Regions from separate parts of the Nocardioides plantarum genome, predicted to be linked through region 1. Evidence: predicted binding sites of a transcription regulator. Region 1 holds the regulator's gene; the other holds the start of a gene.
What was found. The regulator HrcA, encoded in region 1, represses chaperone genes, less so after heat shock. The targets are predictions, from matches to a motif close to TTGGCACTCGNNNNNNNCGAGTGCCAA.

Region 1 (8,883 bases):
CCGGTGCCGGCGGGTCCGATGCCGAAGGTGATGGTGTTCTTGTCGATCGAGTCGACGTAGCGCTTCTGGTTGAGCGTCTTGGGCCGGATGGAGCGGCCCCGGTTGCTGAGGATGTTCATCGACAGCACGTCGGCCGGGCGCTCGGTGGTCTCCTGGCGCAGCATCTCGATCGCGCGCTCGACGGTCTCGGACGTGACGCCCTGACCGGTGCGGATGATCGTGACCAGCTCGTCGAGGAGCCGCTCGGCGAGGGCGACCTCGCCCGGGTTGCCCCGCATGGTGATGCGGTTGCCGCGCACGTGGATCTCGGCCTGGAAGCCACCCTCGATGATGCCGAGGTACTCGTCTCCCGGGCCGAGCAGGCTGACCATGTCGATGCTGTTGGGGACCACGACCGTGTGGCGCGTCTGGAGGTCACCGGTGGGGTTCGAGTCAGTCATGGGTGCCCGGGGTGGGCTGCCTTTCGTCGGATGCAGGAGAGACCATCGTACGTCGACCGGCCGGCCCGGCGCCCGCGAGATCCGGCCCCGCACGGGTGAAGGCGCACCACGGGCACCACGGTGGGACGTACGGTGGGTCCATGCGGGACGAGCCGGTCGACGAGTTCGACGAGGACTACGCCCCCGACGACGACAGCCCGCCCTTCTGGTTCAACGGTCAGCACCTGCCCGAGGAGGCCCGCACGATGGGCCTGACCCAGCACGTGCCCGACGGTGCGCTGCTCGACTTCGCCGGCAGCCTCGACGGCGCCAAGCCCCTGCACCGCCTCACCGCCTGGGTGCTGCTGGTGGTCTTCGGGCTACCGGTCGTGTTCGCCCTGATGCGGCTCTGGTACGCCTTCGTCTGATCCAGCTGCTCAGCCGGGCGGCCAGCCCAGGTCGCGACCGGCGAGCACGTGCAGGTGGGTGTGGAACACCGTCTGGCCCGCGCCGGCCCCGGTGTTGAACACCAGGCGGTAGTCGTCGGCGTACCCCTCGGCGGCGGCGACCGCGGCCGCGGTGCGGACCAGCTCGGCCGAGGCCTCCGGGTCGCCCGCGGCGAGGTCGGCGGCGTTGGCGTGGTGGTCGCGAGGCACGACCAGCACGTGGAGCGGCGCCTGGGGGTTGAGGTCGCGGAAGGCGAGGGTGCGCTCGGTCGTGTGCACGACCTCCGCAGGGACGTCACCGGACACGATCGCGCAGAAGAGACAGTCAGCCACGCCGCCACGGTAAACCCCGGGCCGTCGCCGCGCGTCCCACTAGCGTGACCACCCATGCGATCGAGCGGAGGACCGCGGTGACCGAGCCGTCGTCCTGGGACGCCGACGCCGCCGTCGAGGCCCTGTACGCCGCCCACTGGCGTCGGCTCGTCCGGCTCTCGGTCCTGCTGGTGCGCGACGTCGGCACTGCCGAGGAGGTCGTGCAGGACGCGTTCGTCGCCCTGCACGGACGCTGGCGGCGGCTGCGCGACCCTGACAAGGCGTTGGCCTACCTGCGCCAGGCCGTGGTCAACCGGTCGCGCTCGGTGCTGCGCCACCGTGGCGTCGTCGACCGGCACGCCGCCCGCGACCGCGCCCCCGAGCCGCTGCCGTCGGCCGAGGCGCCGGCCCTGGCCCGCGACCGGCGCGAGACGGTCCTCGACGCGATGCGCGCCCTCCCCCAGCGCCAGCGCGAGGTGCTCGCCCTGCGCTACTACCTCGACCTGTCCGAGGCCGACATCGCCGACGCTCTCGGGATCAGCCGTGGCGCGGTCAAGTCCCACGCCTCCCGCGGCTCTGCCGCCCTCCGCACGCTGCTCGCCCCGCTCGAAGGAGACGACCTGTGAACACCCCGGACCGCGGTGGCGACCCTGACGGCGACCCTGACGGCGACTTCGTGCGAGCGGTCCTCGACGGCGCCGTCTGCGGGGTCGAGCCCGTGGACCGGCTCGCCGCGATCCAGGCCCGGACGGCTGAGCCGTCCCGGCGCGGCCGGTACGCCGCCGGTGGTGCCGTGCTCGCCGCCGCGGCCGTCGTCGTGGCGGTCGCAGTGGTGGCGACCGGTGACGGTGACGGGCCGACCCGGGGTGTGGGCCCCGCCGTTGCGACGACCAGGCCGGACCAGACGTCGTCCGACCCCGCACGACTCGAGGCTCCGTCCCCCGGGCCGACCGCGCCGACCGAGGCGCCGGCGGGGTCGCGACCGCGGGCGATCTACTACGTGGGCGACACTCCCGAGGGGCCGGCGTTGTTCCGCGAGTTCCACCGGGTCGGTCGGTCCGACGCCGAGCAGACCGTCTCGCTGGCCACCACCGCGAGCGCCGACGATCCCGACTACCGCACCCTGTGGCCGGGAGCCCTCGACGACGTCAGCCTCACGGGGACCGGTCTCGCCGGCTCGTGGACCGTGACGGTCCCCGCGAGCCTGGCCGAGCGCCCGGAGGGGATGTCGGAGCGGGAGGCGGTGCTGGCGGTCCAGCAGGTCGTCTACACCGTCCAGGCGACCGGGCGCACCGACGCCGGTGTCCGGTTCACCGGGCCGACCGTCCTCGGCGTCCCGGTGCCGGACGACGGCTTCACCCGCGACCCGGACGTCGTGGCCGACGTCAACATCTCCGACCCGGTCGAGGGCCGAGCGGTGACGGGGGCCTTCACCGCGCGGGGGGTCGCCGACTCCTTCGAGGCCACCGTGCCGTGGCGGGTCGTCGACGGTGGCGGTGAGGTCGTCGTCTCGGGAGCGGCGACCGCGTCGGGCTTCGGGCGGCTCCACCCGTGGGAGACCACCGTCGACGTCTCCGCGCTGGCCCCCGGCACCTACACCTTCGAGGCGTCGACCTCCGACCCGTCCGACGGCGAGGGCGCGGGCCCCACCACCGACACGCGCTCGATCACCGTCACCTGACCGCACCACCCCGACAGGATGGAACCCATGAACACCAGGAACGGTCTCGCCGTGCTCGCCCTCTCGGGAACCCTCCTCGCCGGCCTGACGGCCTGCGGCGACGACACCGACCCCACGTCGGGCGAGACCCAGACCGACCCGGCCACCTCGAGCAGCACGCCGAGCCCCACGACCCCCGCGAGCACCGGGTCGTCGAGCGCGCCGACCGAGCCCTCGACCGACTCCAGCCCCACCGAGACCGACGCGCCGGAGCCCGGCACGGTCGTCGTCCCGGTCTACTTCACCGGTGACACCCCGATGGGGCCGCGGCTCTACCGCGAGTTCCGCCGGGTCGAGTCCGACGACCCACTCGAGGAGGCCGCCACGCTTCTCGTCGGCGGCGACGCGCTCGACCCCGACTACGGCACGCTCCTGCAGGGGGTGACGGTCGAGTCGGTCGAGCAGCGCGACGGCGCGATCGTCGTCACGCTGGGCGACGACTCCCCCCTCACCGCCGGCAAGGGCACGTCGTCCGTGGAGGCCAGGCTGGCCGTGCAGTCGCTCGTCTACACGCTGCAGGGCGCCGCACAGACCCGCGACCCGGTCCGGACGGTCCTGTCCGACGGCAGCTCCGCCGATCTCTACGGCCAGCCGACCGGCAAGGGCGTCAAGGCCGCCGCCCAGCTCGAGGTGCTCGCGCTGGTCAGCGTCACGACGCCCGAGGAGGGCGCCACCGCGTCCGGCACGCTTGCCGTGTCGGGGGTGGCCAGCTCGTTCGAGGCCACCGTCCCGTACGCCGTCCTCGACTCCTCGGGCAAGGAGGTGATCTCCGACTTCACGACCGCCGAGCAGTTCGGCGACCGCCTCTACCCCTTCGAGGCCGAGGTCGACATCAGCGGACTCGAGGCCGGCACCTACACGTTCGTGGCCCGGACCGACGACCCGTCGGACGGCGAGGGCCCGGGCCCGTTCGAGGACACCAAGACCTTCACCGTCGGCTGACTCCCGGGGGGGGTGGCCGGGTGCTGGCGCTGCACCACCCGACTCGTTCGATCGAACGGGTCGGGGCGGGGTTGGGCCCGGTCGCGGCACCCGACTCGTTCGATCGAACGAGTCGGGAGGGGTTGGGCCGGGTCGCGGCACCCGACTCGTTCGATTGCGCGAGTCGGTCGACTCAACCCCACCGGTCGGTGCGCGACAGCAGCGCCGCCACCGCGGCCACGCCTGCGGTGGAGGTTCGCAGCACCTCGGCGCCCATCCGCACGCTGACGGCGCCGGCCGCGACGAAGGCCGCGACCTCGTCGTCGGTCAGGCCTCCCTCGGGGCCTACGACCACGACGACCCGCCCGGACGCCGGGACGTCGAGGGAGGCCAGTGGTGCCACGGCGTCCTCGTGCAGCACGACGGCCAGGTCGGCCGCGGCGACCAGGGCGACGACGTCGTCGGTGGACGCCAGCGGTGCCACGGTCGGGTGCCACGGGCGCCGCGCCTGCTTGGCGGCCTCGCGGGCCGTCGAGCGCCAGCGGGCCAGGGACTTCTCTGCGCGCTCCCCTTTCCAGACCGCCACCGAGCGGGCCGCGGCCCAGGGCACGATCTCGCCGACGCCGACCTCGGTGAGCACCTCGACGGCCAGCTCGCCGCGATCGCCCTTGGGCAGGGCCTGGACCACCACCACCTGCGGCGTCGGCTCCGGCTCGCGGGTGACCTCGTCGGCCACGACCTCGAGCAGCCGCTTGCCGGTCGTCGTGATCGTGCCGACCACGGTGGCGCCCAGGCCGTCGGTGAGCACGACCCGCTCACCCGCGCGCAGCCGGCGTACGGCGACGGCGTGGTGGGCCTCGTCGCCCTCGACGACCACCGGGTCGCCGACCCGGACGCCGTCGAGCGAGGGAACCAGGTGGACCGGGAGAGACATCAGCGTCGGATCAGCGTCGGATCAGCGTCGGATCAGTGGCCGAAGAGTCGCCCGAAGACCGACTTCTGCTGGGCCTTGACCTGCCCGGTCGGCTGCTCCTCGCCCCGGATCGCGGCGAGCTCGCGGAGCAGCTCCTCCTGGCGCGGGTCGAGGCGGGTGGGGGTCTCGACGACGGTCGTGACGACGAGGTCGCCCCGTCCGCCGCGCAGGCCGGGCACGCCGCGACCGCGCAGCACCTGCTCGGTGCCCGACTGGGTGCCGGGGTCGATGTCGATCTCGAACGACGTCTCGACCCCGGACCCCGCACCGTTCTCGACGTCGGCCTCGAGGGTGGGGAGCGTGAGGGTGGTGCCGAGCGCGGCCGCGCTCATGGGCAGGGTGACGGTGCAGTGCAGGTCGTTGCCCTGGCGCACGAAGGTCTCGTGGGGCGCGACGTGGATCTCGACGTAGAGGTCGCCGGCGGGACCGCCGCCGGGCCCGACCTCGCCCTGCTCACCGAGCTGCACCCGGGTGCCGGTGTCGACACCGGCCGGGATCTTGACGGTCAGGGTGCGGCCCGCGCGGACGCGGCCGTCGCCGGAGCAGTCGCGGCACGGGTCGGGGATGATCGTGCCGAACCCGCGGCAGGCGCTGCAGGGGCGCAGGGTCCGGACCTCGCCGAGGAACGAGCGCTGCACGACCGCCACCTCGCCTTGGCCCCGGCACGTCTCGCACGGGACCGGCTGGCTGCCCGGCGCGGCACCGTCGCCGTGGCAGGTCTCGCAGAGCACCGCGGTGTCGACCTTGAGCTCGCGGGTGACCCCGAACGCGGCCTCGGCCAGTTCGATCTCGATGCGGATCAGCGCGTCCTGACCCCGACGCATCCGGGACCGCGGACCACGTCCGCCGCCGCCGGCCCCGCCCTGGCCGCCGAAGAACGCGTCCATGATGTCGGTGAACGAGAAGCCGGCGCCCTGGCCGCCGAAGCCGGCGCCGCCGAACGCGTCGCCGCCGCGGTCGAACGCCGCCCGCTTCTGGGGGTCCGACAGCACCTCGTAGGCCGCCGTGACCTCCTTGAACTTCTCCTGCGTCTCCGGGTCGGGGTTGACGTCGGGGTGGAGCTGACGGGCGAGACGACGGTAGGCCTTCTTGATGGTGTCGGCGTCCGCGTCGCGGGCGACTCCGAGGAGGTCGTACGGGTCCTGGCTCAACTGCGTTCCTTCGTGCGTGGGTGCGTGCGTGGGTTGGTGTGCGGGGGTACGACGGGCCGTCAGGCCTCGTCGAGGATCCGCGAGACGTAGCGGGCGACGGCGCGGACCGCGGCCATGGTGCCGGGGTAGTCCATCCGCGTCGGACCGACGATGCCGAGGGTGGCGAGCGCGTCGTCGTGGGGGCCGTAGCCCGTGGCGACGACACTGGTGGCCGAGAAGTCCTCGATCGGGCCCTCGGCGCCGATGCGCACCGTGACCGTGCCCGCCGGGCTGGCCTCGCCGAGGAGCTTGAGCAGCACGACGTGCTCCTCGAGCGCCTCGAGGACGGGGCGTACGGCGGACTCGAAGCTGTCGCCGTAGCGCGCCAGGTTGGCGGCGCCACCGACGGCGACGCGCTCGTCGGAGCGGTGGTTGCCCATCGCGTCGGCGAGCACCTGGGCGACGGCGGTGGTGTGGTCGGCGAGGGGTGCGTCCCCGAGTGTGGGGTCGCGCGCGGGATCGACGGGGCCGAGCGACCGGAGCGCGGTGACGGCGTCGGCGATGACCTCGCCGGTGGCGGCGAGGTTGACCCGGCTGCGCAGGCGGGCGAGGTCGTCGTCGGAGATCGGTGCGGTCAGCTCGACGATGCGCTGCTCGACCCGCCCGGTGCTGAGGATGGCGACCGCGAGCAGCCGCTCGGGGGCCAGCGCCACCAGCTCGAGGTGGCGCACCGTCGAGCGCGAGAGCGTGGGGTACTGCACGACGGCGACCTGGCGGGTCAGCTGCGACAGCAGCCGCACGCTGCGCGACACGACGTCGTCGAGGTCGACCGCCCCGTCGAGGAAGCTGGCGATCGCACGCTTCTCGGGGGCGCTGAGCGGCTTGACCGAGCCGAGCCGGTCGACGAAGAGCCGGTAGCCCTTGTCGGTCGGGACCCGCCCGGCGCTCGTGTGGGGCTGGGTGAGGTAGCCCTCGTCCTCGAGCGCGGCCATGTCGTTGCGCACGGTGGCCGGCGAGACGTTGAGTCCGTGCCGCTCCACGAGCGCCTTGGAGCCGACGGGCTCCTCGGTGGCGACGTAGTCCTGGACGATCGCGCGCAGGACGGCGATCCGTCGCTCCTCCTGCATGTGCTGACCTCCCCTGGCATGAGTCCGGACTCGTCTGGCACTCGTCGGCACCGAGTGCCAAGCCTACCGCTCCCCCGAACCGGAGTGGACGACGTACGACGATGAGGTTAGGCTTGCCTTAGTCACTCGGTCGGTCCGCCGTCCGTCCCCGCGCGCGAGGAGCCCCGCATGACCAGCCTCGACCACCACACCACCGCCACCACCGGCGACCCCGTCCGCCTGGCCGCGGTCGCCCGTGCGGTGCTGGCCTGCCCGGCCGGCGTCAACCTGGTGGTCGACGGGGTCGACGACGTCCTCGGCGACCTGGGTGACCCCGGCGCCGGCGGCGCCGGTGAGCTCGGCATGCAGGACCTCGGCGGCGTGCCGACGTTCTCGGCCCCGGTCGGCACCCGCCTGGTCGACGCCGCCCAGCGCGGTCGTCGCGCCCTGCTGACCCTCGAGAGCGGTCTGGGCCGCCTGGCCTCCGACGACCGCGACGCGACGCTGACCCTCGGCGGTCGCCTGGCCAGCCAGGGTCGCGAGAGCTGCGAGTGCTGCCGCGAGGTCCGCGAGACCATCGTCCTGCTGGTCGACGTCGTCGTCCTCACGCTCCCCCGTGCCGACGGGCAGGTACGCGTCCCGGTCGACGCCTTCGGCTCCGCCGACCACGTGCTCAACCGCGGCTACCTGCAGCGCTCCGCCGAGCACGCCAACCTGTGCCACCAGGTCGAGCTGCGCCGCGCCGTCTCCACCACCACCGGCACCCGGCTGGCCGAGGTCGTCGGGGTCTCCCTCGCCGACCTGTCGGCCCACGGGGTCGAGGTGCAGTGGGTCGACCTCGAGGGATCCCACAGCCGCCAGCTCCGCTTCCCCCGCACGGCCACGAGCACCGACGACCTCGGCGACCTGCTGCGCAGCGAGCTGCACGCCGGTCTCTGCTGACCCCCTGCGCGCCCACTGGTAGAACGGCGCCATGTCGTTCTCCGAGGTCGCCGACCGGGTCTGGGTCGCGCGCCACGCGTGGTTCGACGTCAACGTGACGGTCATCGGGGGTGAGCGCGGGCTGCTCGTCGTCGACACCCACGCCTCCGCCGCCGCGGCCGCCCAGGTGGTCGACGAGGTCCGTGCCCTCGGCGCCGGCGAGGTCGTCGGCATCGTCAACACCCACGAGCACCACGACCACTGCTTCGGCAACGGCACCTTCCGCACGGCGTACGGCGAGGTCCCGATCCACGCCCACGAGGCGGCCGCCGAGGCCCAGCGGGCGTTCGTCGGCCAGGAGGGCGGCTACGACCCCGACGACGCCGACCCGCGCAGCGCCGAGATCCGGGCCACCACGCTGGTCCCGGCCGACCACACCTTCTCCTCGGCGCGCGTGGTCGACCTGGGCGACCGCTACGTCGAGCTGGTCCACCCCGGCCGCGGCCACACGTCCGGCGACCTGGTCGTGCGTGTGCCCGATGCCGACGCGGTGCTGCTCGGCGACCTGATCGAGGAGTCCGCGGAGCGTGACGCGACGCCCGGGTTCGGCCCCGAGTGCTGGCCGCTGGAGTGGCCGCTCAGCCTCGACGTCGTCCTGGGCCTGACGACGACGTCCTCGGTCGTCGTACCCGGGCACGGGGCGGTCGTCGACCGTGAGTTCCTCGAGGTGCAGCGCAACGACATCGGCGTCCTCGCCGAGACGCTGCGCGACCTCGCCGGTCGCGGCGTCCCCGTCGCCGACGCCCTCGCCACCGGCGACTGGCCGTTCCCCGAGAAGTACCTGGGCGACGCGGTGAGGCGGGGCTACGAGCAGCTGCCCCGCTCGCAGAAGCGGCTGCCGCTCCTCTGAGCGCCGCCGGGCTCCCCCGGGCCCG
Region 2 (8,883 bases), on a different contig from region 1:
ACCCTCGAGGCCGGCGTTGATCGCGATCTGCTTGAGCGGGGCCGACGTCGCGACGCGCACGATGTTGACGCCCGTGGCCTCGTCGCCGACCAGGTCGAGCTTGTCGAACGCGGTGGCCGCAGCCTGGACGAGCGCCACGCCGCCACCGGCGACGATGCCCTCCTCGACAGCCGCCTTGGCGTTGCGGACGGCGTCCTCGATGCGGTGCTTGCGCTCCTTGAGCTCGACCTCGGTGGCCGCGCCGACCTTGATGACCGCCACGCCGCCGGCCAGCTTGGCCAGGCGCTCCTGCAGCTTCTCGCGGTCGTAGTCGGAGTCGGACTTCTCGATCTCGGCGCGGATCTGGTTGACCCGGCCCTCGATCTGGCCCTGGTCGCCGGCACCCTCGACGATGGTGGTCTCGTCCTTGGTGATGACGACCTTGCGGGCCTGGCCGAGCAGGTCCATGGTGGCGGTCTCGAGCTTGAGGCCGACCTCCTCGGAGATGACCTGGCCGCCGGTCAGGATCGCGATGTCCTGGAGCATGGCCTTGCGGCGGTCGCCGAAGCCGGGGGCCTTGACGGCGACCGACTTGAACGTGCCACGGATCTTGTTGACGACCAGCGTGGACAGGGCCTCGCCGTCGACGTCCTCGGAGATGATCAGCAGCGGCTTGCCGGACTGCATGACCTTCTCGAGGAGCGGCAGCAGGTCCTTGACGCTGCTGACCTTGGAGTTGGCCAGGAGGATGTAGGGGTCCTCCAGCACGGTCTCCATGCGCTCGGGGTCGGTGACGAAGTAGGCCGAGATGTAGCCCTTGTCGAAGCGCATGCCCTCGGTCAGCTCGAGGTCGATGCCGAAGGTGTTGGACTCCTCGACCGTGATCACGCCCTCCTTGCCGACCTTGTCCATCGCCTCGGCGATGGCGTCACCGACGGTGGTGTCGCCACCAGCGGAGATGGTGGCCGTGGCCGCGATCTGCTCGCGGGTCTCGACCTCCTTGGCCATGGCGGACAGCTGCTCGGAGACGGCCACGACAGCCGCCTCGATGCCGCGCTTGAGACCCATCGGGTTGGCGCCGGCGGCCACGTTGCGCAGGCCCTCGCGGACCATCGCCTGGGCCAGGACCGTGGCGGTCGTCGTACCGTCACCGGCGACGTCGTCGGTCTTCTTGGCGACCTCCTTGACCAGCTCGGCGCCGATCTTCTCGTAGGGGTCCTCGAGCTCGATCTCCTTGGCGATGGAGACACCGTCGTTGGTGATCGTGGGCGCTCCCCACTTCTTCTCGAGAACGACGTTGCGGCCCTTGGGACCGAGGGTGACCTTGACGGCGTCGGCGAGCGTGTTCATGCCACGCTCGAGGCCGCGCCGGGCCTCCTCGTTGAATGCGATCAACTTGGACATAACTTCTGGATCCTCACGATGCAGAGTTCTGGGGATCCGGGGTGGTGGGCTGCCCGCGACGGACGACGCGCTCGGCCGGCGAACCCTTTCTCGCCGACGAGCGTGCCTCAGCTGGCACCGCTCCGGTTGTCACTCTCGTGCTGAGAGTGCCAGCCTCATGTTTAGCACTCGGCCCCCGAGAGTGACAACCCAGGGGTCGGGCCGAGGGTGAAGGGACGGGCTCCTGCCGAGGATGGTCATCCCGCTTGGACCTGGGCTCGTCCGACCCGCGCAATCGAACGGGTTGGTCGCACCGGACGGGCCTGGAAGCCGCCCGACTCGTTCGATCGAACGAGTCGGCGGCCCGGAACCCGTCTCAGCCCCACCCGACTCGTTCGATTGCGCGGGTTGGAGACCCCGACCACCCCACCCCACCCCGCCCACCTCAGCGGCCCAGCCGCACGGCGACCGCGTCGGCGAAGCTCTCGGCGTTGTCGGAGACCAGGTCGAGGTAGAGGCCGGGCTCGGTGATCTCGACCTCGCTGACCAGCAGGCGACCGTCGCTGCGCAGCATGTCGACGCGCGCGTAGAGGATCTCGCAGCCCAGGATCTCGGTGGTGGCCGCGACCGCGTCGACCGCCAGCATCGCCGCCTCGTGGGTCAGGACCGCCGCGACCGAGGTGCCGCCGTACTCCTCGTGCACCCGGATGTCGTGGGGCGAGGCGATCTTGTTGACCTGACTCACCGGGTGGCCGGCCATCACGAACACCGACACCTCGCCCTCGTGGTGGACCGACTCGAGCAGCGGCTGGACGATCCAGGGACCGGCATCGACGGGCAGCCACGTCTCGGCGTCGTGGACGATGACGATGCCGCGGCCACCCGCGCCGACCCGCGGCTTGACCACCGAGGTACCGAAGCGGCTGATCGCCGCCCGCAGGTCGACCGGGTCGTCGGCGACGACCGTCGGGACCGTCGGTACGCCGCCCAGCCGGGCGAGGTCGTCGAGGTACCTCTTGTCGGTGTTCCAGCGGAACGCCTCGACGCCGTGGAGCAGGCGGGGCCCGACGCTGCCGGCCCAGCCGAGGAAGTCAGGCAGGCGCGCATGGTAGTCCCAGGTCGAGCGGACGCACACCAGCTCGGCGTCGGACCAGCCGACGAACGGGTCGTCCCACACGACCCACCGACTGGTGAGGCCGCGCGCGGCCAGGGCCCCGACGAGGAGCTCGTGGCCCACCTCGCCGTCGGGGTAGCTGCTGCTGGTGACCAGGAGGACGTCGGTCACGAGCACCCTCGAAGGATCAGCCACACGGCCCGCCGCATCGGGTCCTCTCGGGTCGTCACGGACCCGGACTGTAGTGCCCTGCTAGCCGGTCCGCGCCGCGTCCGACCAGGCCGCGAGACCGGCCGGCACACCGTCATCCAGGCCCAGTGCGGCCAGCAGCGACGGCAGCAGGGCCGCCGCCGTACGCCGGTACCCGAGGCCGCTGGGGTGGAACCGGTCGAGGCTGAACATCTCGTCGGGATGGGAGATGAAGAACGGCCCGACGACGCGGGCCAGGGACACCACGTGGCCGCCGGCCCGGAGCGTGGCCGCCGCCTGCGCCGAGGCCAGCTGTCGCGACGCCCGCGACCCCAGAGCCCGCAGGGGTTGGGGCACCGGTCGCAGCGCGCCGAGGTCGGGGCAGGTACCGACGACGACCTCGACCCCCCGCTCGCGCAGTGCGCGGACGGCAGCCTCCAGGTCGGCCGCGGCCTGGGCCACCGGGACCCGGTGGGTGACGTCGTTGCCGCCCACCACCACGACCGCGACGTCGGGCGCGTAGTCGTCCGGCAACCCCGCCAGCTGAGCGGCGAGCATGGAGCTCTCCGCCCCGACGACCGCCGCAGTGCGCAACCGCACGGCCCGCCCCGTGCTTTTCGCAAGTCCCTTGGCCAGCCGCCCGCCGAGGGTGTCCTTGCGACGCTCGGCGCCCAGCCCGGCCGCGATCGAGTCGCCGACCAGGAGCAGGTCGAGCGGGTCGCCGTACGCCGACCTCCACACCCGGTCGGCGTCCGGGGGGCCGTCGGCGTGCGGCTTGCCGATGATGCGGCGGGCGATCGCGGCCTGGCGGTGCAGCAGCTCCCGGGCGCCGTACGACGTCGCGGCGGCCCCCACGACCACGGTGAGCACGGCACTCACGGCCACCTGTCTTCTCTCCACGCCCCATCTCCATCAGGACCAGGTGAACGACGGTGTCGATTCGGGGGGTGTCCGCGCGTCACCCGGGTGACAGACTCACCCACACCGAGAGAGGGGACGTGCCATGACGAAGTTCCTGGTGCTGCTCACCGAGGCCGACCACTTCGCCCACTGGGACGCGGCCGGCGATGCCGAGCGCGACGAGACCTACGCCGCCTTCCGCGCCTTCCAGGACGCGGTCACCGAGCGCGGCACCATCGTGGGCGGCGAGGCGCTGTCGTCGACCGACACCGCGCGCACCCTCGGGCCGGGGCCCGACCGCACCATCACCGCCGGGCCCTACGCCGAGACCGTCGAGCAGCTGGGCGGCTTCTACGTGATCGACGTGGCCGACCTCGACACGGCCGTCGAGCTCGCGGGCCTGCTGCCGGCGGCCTACACCCTCGAGGTGCGCGAGTGCCTCGACGTCGAGGTCGGCTGACCTGACGCCGCTCGAGACGCTGCACCGCGACGAGTGGGGCCGGCTGCTGGCCCTGCTCGTCGCCCGGTTCCGACGTCTCGACCTGGCCGAGGACGCGCTGGCCGACGCCTTCGAGGCCGCCGCACGCCGGTGGCCCACCGACGGCCTGCCCGACAACCCACCGGCGTGGCTGCTGACCGCCGCCCGGCGCCGTGTCCTGGACCGCCTGCGCGCCGAGGCCGTGGCCGCCCGGACGCTGCCGGCGCTGGCCGTCCAGGCTGACCTGGTCGAGGAGGCGACACGCGTGATGGCGGACGGCACACCCCCCGGCCGGGCCGGCCAGGCCGGCCAGGTCGGCCAGGCCGGCGCGGTCGACGAGCGGCTGCGGCTGGTGCTGCTCTGCGCGCACCCGGCGCTGGCCCCCGAGGCAGCCGCGGCCCTGACGTTGCGGCTGGTCCTCGGCGTACCGACCGCCGACATCGCCCGGCTCTTCCTGGTGCCGGTGGCGACCATGGCGGCCCGGCTGACCCGCGCCCGCAAGCGGCTGGCCGGCGAGTCGTTCGCGGTGCCGACCGGTGCCGCGCTGGTCGAGCGGCTCGACGGGGTCGCGGCGATCGCCTACCTCGCCTTCACCGCCGGCTACGCGCCGGGCTCGGGCGCCGACGTCGTCCGGACGGCCGAGGCCGGCGAGGCGGTGCGGCTGGTGCGGGTCGTGCGCGAGGTCGCACCGTCCGCGGCCCGCGCCGACCTCGACGCGCTGCTCGCACTGGTCCTGCTCCAGCACTCCCGGCGCGACGCACGGGTGCGCGACGGCGAGCTGGTGCTGCTGTCCGACCAGGACCGCACCCGCTGGCGGCACGACGAGATCGCCGAGGCGCTGGGGCTGCTCACCCCGCTCGTGGCGACGGGCGCGTCCACGCCCTACCTCCTGCAGGCGCTCATCGCGGCCGAGCACGCGGTCGCCGCCACGTCGGGCGACACCGACTGGACCCGCATCGCCGCCTGGTACGCCGAGCTCGAGGAGCTCACCGGCTCCCCGGTCGTGCGACTCAACCGGGCGGTGGCCGTCGCTGAGGCCGACGGCCCCGACGCCGGCCTCACCCTGCTCGCGGGGCTCGACCTGCCCGGCCACCGACTGCCCGGCGTCCGCGCCGAGCTGCTGCTGCGGGCCGGCCGTGCGGCCGAGGCCGTGACGTCGTACGACGCCGCACTGGCCACCTGTGACAACGCCGCCGAGGCCCGCCACCTGCGCGTCCGGCGGGCCGCGGCGACCGCGGTCGGCGGCTGAAGGGCCGAGCAGCGCGCGTCCTCAGGACATCCTTCGGGCGCCCTCTGGGCGTCCTGCGGGTGAACGGAGGACCCATGGGCCCCGTCACCCGGACGGGTGACTGGCCAGTAACTTTTACCTTCGTCCGGTGATTTCTGTCATATGGTGCATGCTCCCCCTCCCCTCTCGCGAAGGCTGCTCCCCATGCGACTGGTTCATTTCCCCCTGTCCTCCCCGCTCCACAAGTCGCTCGCCCTGGTCGGTGCCGGAGCGCTGACGCTGCTCGCAGCGTCGCCCGGCATGGCCGCCGAGCCGGTCGCCCAGGCGACCGCCACCGGCCTGGTCCTCACGGTCGCCAGCACGCCGACCGACTCGGGCACCTACCGCGTGACCAACGACGGGACGTCGGAGAAGGCCAGCGGCGCCAACAGCCCGCGCATCACCGCGCTCGGCGGGCAGTCGGCCATCCAGGCCGGCACCCTCGCGCAGGACGCGTCCACCTCCGTCGTCGACGGCGCCGGACGCTCGGCCGCCTGTGCCGGTCTCGCGGGCGACGGCGCCTCCCTCGTCGAGGCGGGCGAGGGCTTCTGCCTCAGCCCCGACGACAACGCCACGATCAACGCTGGCAGCGTCGACCTCAGCGGCCTCCAGATCGTCCAGTCCGACCTGCTCGCCGGTCTCGACACCCAGCTCCAGACCGCCCTCGCCCCGCTGCTCAACGCGGTGCTCCCGGCCCTGTCCGACGGGCTCGAGCAGGGCCTGACCGCACTCGGCGACCTCGACGTGTCCCTCGACCTCGGCGCCGTCCAGAGCCAGTGCTCGGCGGTCGTCGGCAGCGCCTACGGCGACAGCCAGCTCACCGACGCCGACCTCTCGGTCGAGGTCGCAGGCACCGACGTCACGCTCCTGGCCCTCCCGGTCAACCCGGCGCCCAACACCAAGGTCGTCACCGACACCGACCAGTTCGTCGACGCGGTCGTCGACGGCCTGCAGGTGCAGCTCTCGACCGCGCTCGACGGCGCGCTCGACCCGGTCACCCCGATCCTGCAGCAGCTCGAGGACGCGCTCAACGACAACATCCTCACCGCCCTGTCCGACCAGCTCGCGCCGATCGAGGACAACCTCCTCGACGTCACCCTCAACAAGCAGGTCCGCCCCACCGACGACAGCATCGAGGTCACCGCCCTCGACCTGCGCCTGCTGCCCGCCGCGGCACAGTTCGTCGACCTGCTCGACATCGAGATCGGCCGCACCACCTGCGGTCCCAGCGCACGGGTCGCGGTCGCCGCGCCGACCGACTCACCGAGCACCACGCCGTCCGACGTCCCCACCCCCGCCGTGCCGACGTCGATCCCCGCTGGTGAGGACGCCGCGCCGCGCGCCACCGCCGACGGCTCGATCAACGGCCTGCTGGCCACCGGGGCCATCGTCCTGGTCGCCCTGCTGGCCACGGCCGGCGGCGTCGTCAGCTTCCGTCGCACGCTGCGGGGTTGAGCAACCCACTCGACATCACCGGTGGCCGGGGCGCGAGCTCCGGCCGCCGGTGGCGTCAGCGCGCACTCCTGGTCCTGGTGCCCGTGCTGGTCGCGGTCGTGATCGTCGCCGCTGTGGTGCTCGGCGGTCGCGAGTCCGACCCGTCGACGCAGGGACCCGGGTCCGGCTCGGCGGCGGAGCAATCGAGCACCCCGACGCCGACCCCGACCGCGCCGCCCACCTCTCGGGCCACGCCGGCGCCGCCGACCAGGCTCATCGTCCGCTCGCTCGCCATCGACGCCCCGGTCGTCGACATCGACCTCGGGACCGACGCGGTCCTCGAGCCGCCGTCGGACCCCGACCTGGTCGGCTACTGGACCGGCAGCGCCAAGGTGGGCGCCACCCGGGGACGCACGGTGATCACCGGACACACCGTCCAGCGCGGCGACGGTGCCCTCGACCGCCTCCCCCGGATCAAGCGGGGCGCGACCGTCACGCTCGCCGACCGCACCGGAACCCACCGCTACCGCGTCACCGACAACCTCTACGTCACCTACAAGGACGTCGCCAAGCGCGCCCAGGAGATCTTCGGGCAGACCACGAAGGCGCCCGAGGGGGCTCCGCTGGTGCTGGTGACGTGCACCGAGTTCAACGGCCGCTTCTACGAGGGCAACTCCATCGTCGTCGCCGAGCCGGTCGGCCCCGGCCGGGCCGACCCGGCCGCGTAGGGCGTCCGTCGAGACCTGCGCAGCGCCCTGTGGTCTCGAGCGACGTCTCGCCGGTCGAGGTATGGCGGCGTTCGGCTCGGGCGGTGAGTGAGCCACCGATCTGGTGCCCGAGCCGGGTCGGTTCGGTGGCTGACGCACCGCTGGCCCGGCGGCCTGGTTGAGCGGTGGGTGAGCCACCGTTTGCGGTCGATCTGACGCTCGGTTCGGTGGCTGACGCACCGCTGACCCGGCCGGCGCCTCGACCGGATGACACCCAGACCGAGATCGAAGCCTCGACCGCGGGCTGGCGAGGCGCAGGCCTGGGAGGATGCCGCCCATGACACGACGTTTCGAGCACAAGCGGGTCCTGGTCACCGGTGCGTCCGGCGGCATCGGTGGGTCGACGGTCGAGCTGCTGGAGGCCGAGGGCGCGACCGTCGTGGGGCTCGACCTGGTCGCCGGCGAGGGCGTGCTCGGCTGCGACGTCAGCGACGCCGACTCGGTCGCCCACGCCGTCGGCGCGGCCGTGGAGACCCTCGGCGGGCTCGACGTGCTGGTCAACGTGGCGGGCGTCGACCGCTTCCGCCGCTTCGAGGACCTCGACGTCGCGACGTGGCAGCTCCACCTCGGCGTCAACCTCACCGGGCCGATGCTGATGAGCCACGCCGCACTCCCCCACCTGCGCGCCAGCCGCGGCAACATCGTCACCATCGCCTCGATCGCCGGGCTGCGCGCCCAGCCCTTCCAGGCGGCGTACTGCGCCTCGAAGGCCGGCGTGATCGCGCTGATGAAGTCGCTGGCCCTCGAGCTGGCGACCGACGGCATCCGGGTCAACACGATCTGCCCCGGCGGCGTCCAGACCGACCTGCCGACCCGGGCCGCCGCGGAGCACTCCGGGGCCGCCGGTGCCGCGATCGACTGGGACCTGCTGATGGAGACCTCGGGCGCCCGGTGGGGCTTCATGCCGCCGCGCGACATCGCCGACGCGGTGGCCTACCTGGCCTCCGACGCGGCGGCCTCGGTCAACGGCGCGGTGCTGTCGGTCGACCGCGGCACCGCCTGCTGATCGACACCGCCCGGGGGCGTGGTGACGTGGGACACTGCAGCGGTCCCCGTGCTCCCCGGGGGTGAGGGGACGACCCCGCGGTCTCCCACACCGATCCAGTGAGGTCTCCGATGGCTGCCGACACCCCGCGCCCCTCGTCCTTCGACGCCGCTCTGTCCGCACTCACCACGGCCCTGCTCATCGTGTCGGTGGCCGGCGTCGGGTGGGGCGTCGTCGCCCCGAAGTCCGACGGCCCGCAGGCCGCTCCCCGGGCCACCCCGAGCCAGCCCGTGCGCCTGCGGGTCCCCTCCCTCGGCATCTCGGCCGAGGTGGTGCCGATCAAGCTGGGCTCCGACGCGGTGCTCGAGCCGCCCGAGGACGCCGACA

Region 2: groL (chaperonin GroEL) is a predicted target of HrcA. The motif match lies at 1,545-1,571, and genes of this name have one in related genera.

Annotation. Positions count from the first base shown of each region.
Region 1 covers NZ_VDMS01000004.1:331,585-340,467, forward strand. Annotated here, with positions in the region: gene FJQ56_RS17795 (PhoH family protein) at 1-440, opposite strand, end outside; gene FJQ56_RS17800 (hypothetical protein) at 581-847, shown strand; gene FJQ56_RS17805 (HIT domain-containing protein) at 857-1,198, opposite strand; gene FJQ56_RS17810 (SigE family RNA polymerase sigma factor) at 1,276-1,803, shown strand; gene FJQ56_RS17815 (Gmad2 immunoglobulin-like domain-containing protein) at 1,800-2,858, shown strand; gene FJQ56_RS17820 (Gmad2 immunoglobulin-like domain-containing protein) at 2,886-3,839, shown strand; gene FJQ56_RS17825 (16S rRNA (uracil(1498)-N(3))-methyltransferase) at 4,012-4,752, opposite strand; gene dnaJ (molecular chaperone DnaJ) at 4,785-5,942, opposite strand; gene hrcA (heat-inducible transcriptional repressor HrcA) at 6,002-7,048, opposite strand; gene FJQ56_RS17840 (hypothetical protein) at 7,217-7,969, shown strand; gene FJQ56_RS17845 (MBL fold metallo-hydrolase) at 8,001-8,858, shown strand.
Region 2 covers NZ_VDMS01000001.1:1,315,921-1,324,803, forward strand. Annotated here, with positions in the region: gene groL (chaperonin GroEL) at 1-1,383, opposite strand, end outside; gene FJQ56_RS06150 (ATP-grasp domain-containing protein) at 1,808-2,647, opposite strand; gene FJQ56_RS06155 (SGNH/GDSL hydrolase family protein) at 2,729-3,544, opposite strand; gene FJQ56_RS06160 (YciI family protein) at 3,669-4,025, shown strand; gene FJQ56_RS06165 (RNA polymerase sigma factor) at 4,078-5,292, shown strand; gene FJQ56_RS06170 (hypothetical protein) at 5,476-6,765, shown strand; gene FJQ56_RS06175 (class F sortase) at 6,762-7,472, shown strand; gene FJQ56_RS06180 (SDR family NAD(P)-dependent oxidoreductase) at 7,789-8,517, shown strand; gene FJQ56_RS06185 (class F sortase) at 8,628-8,883, shown strand, end outside.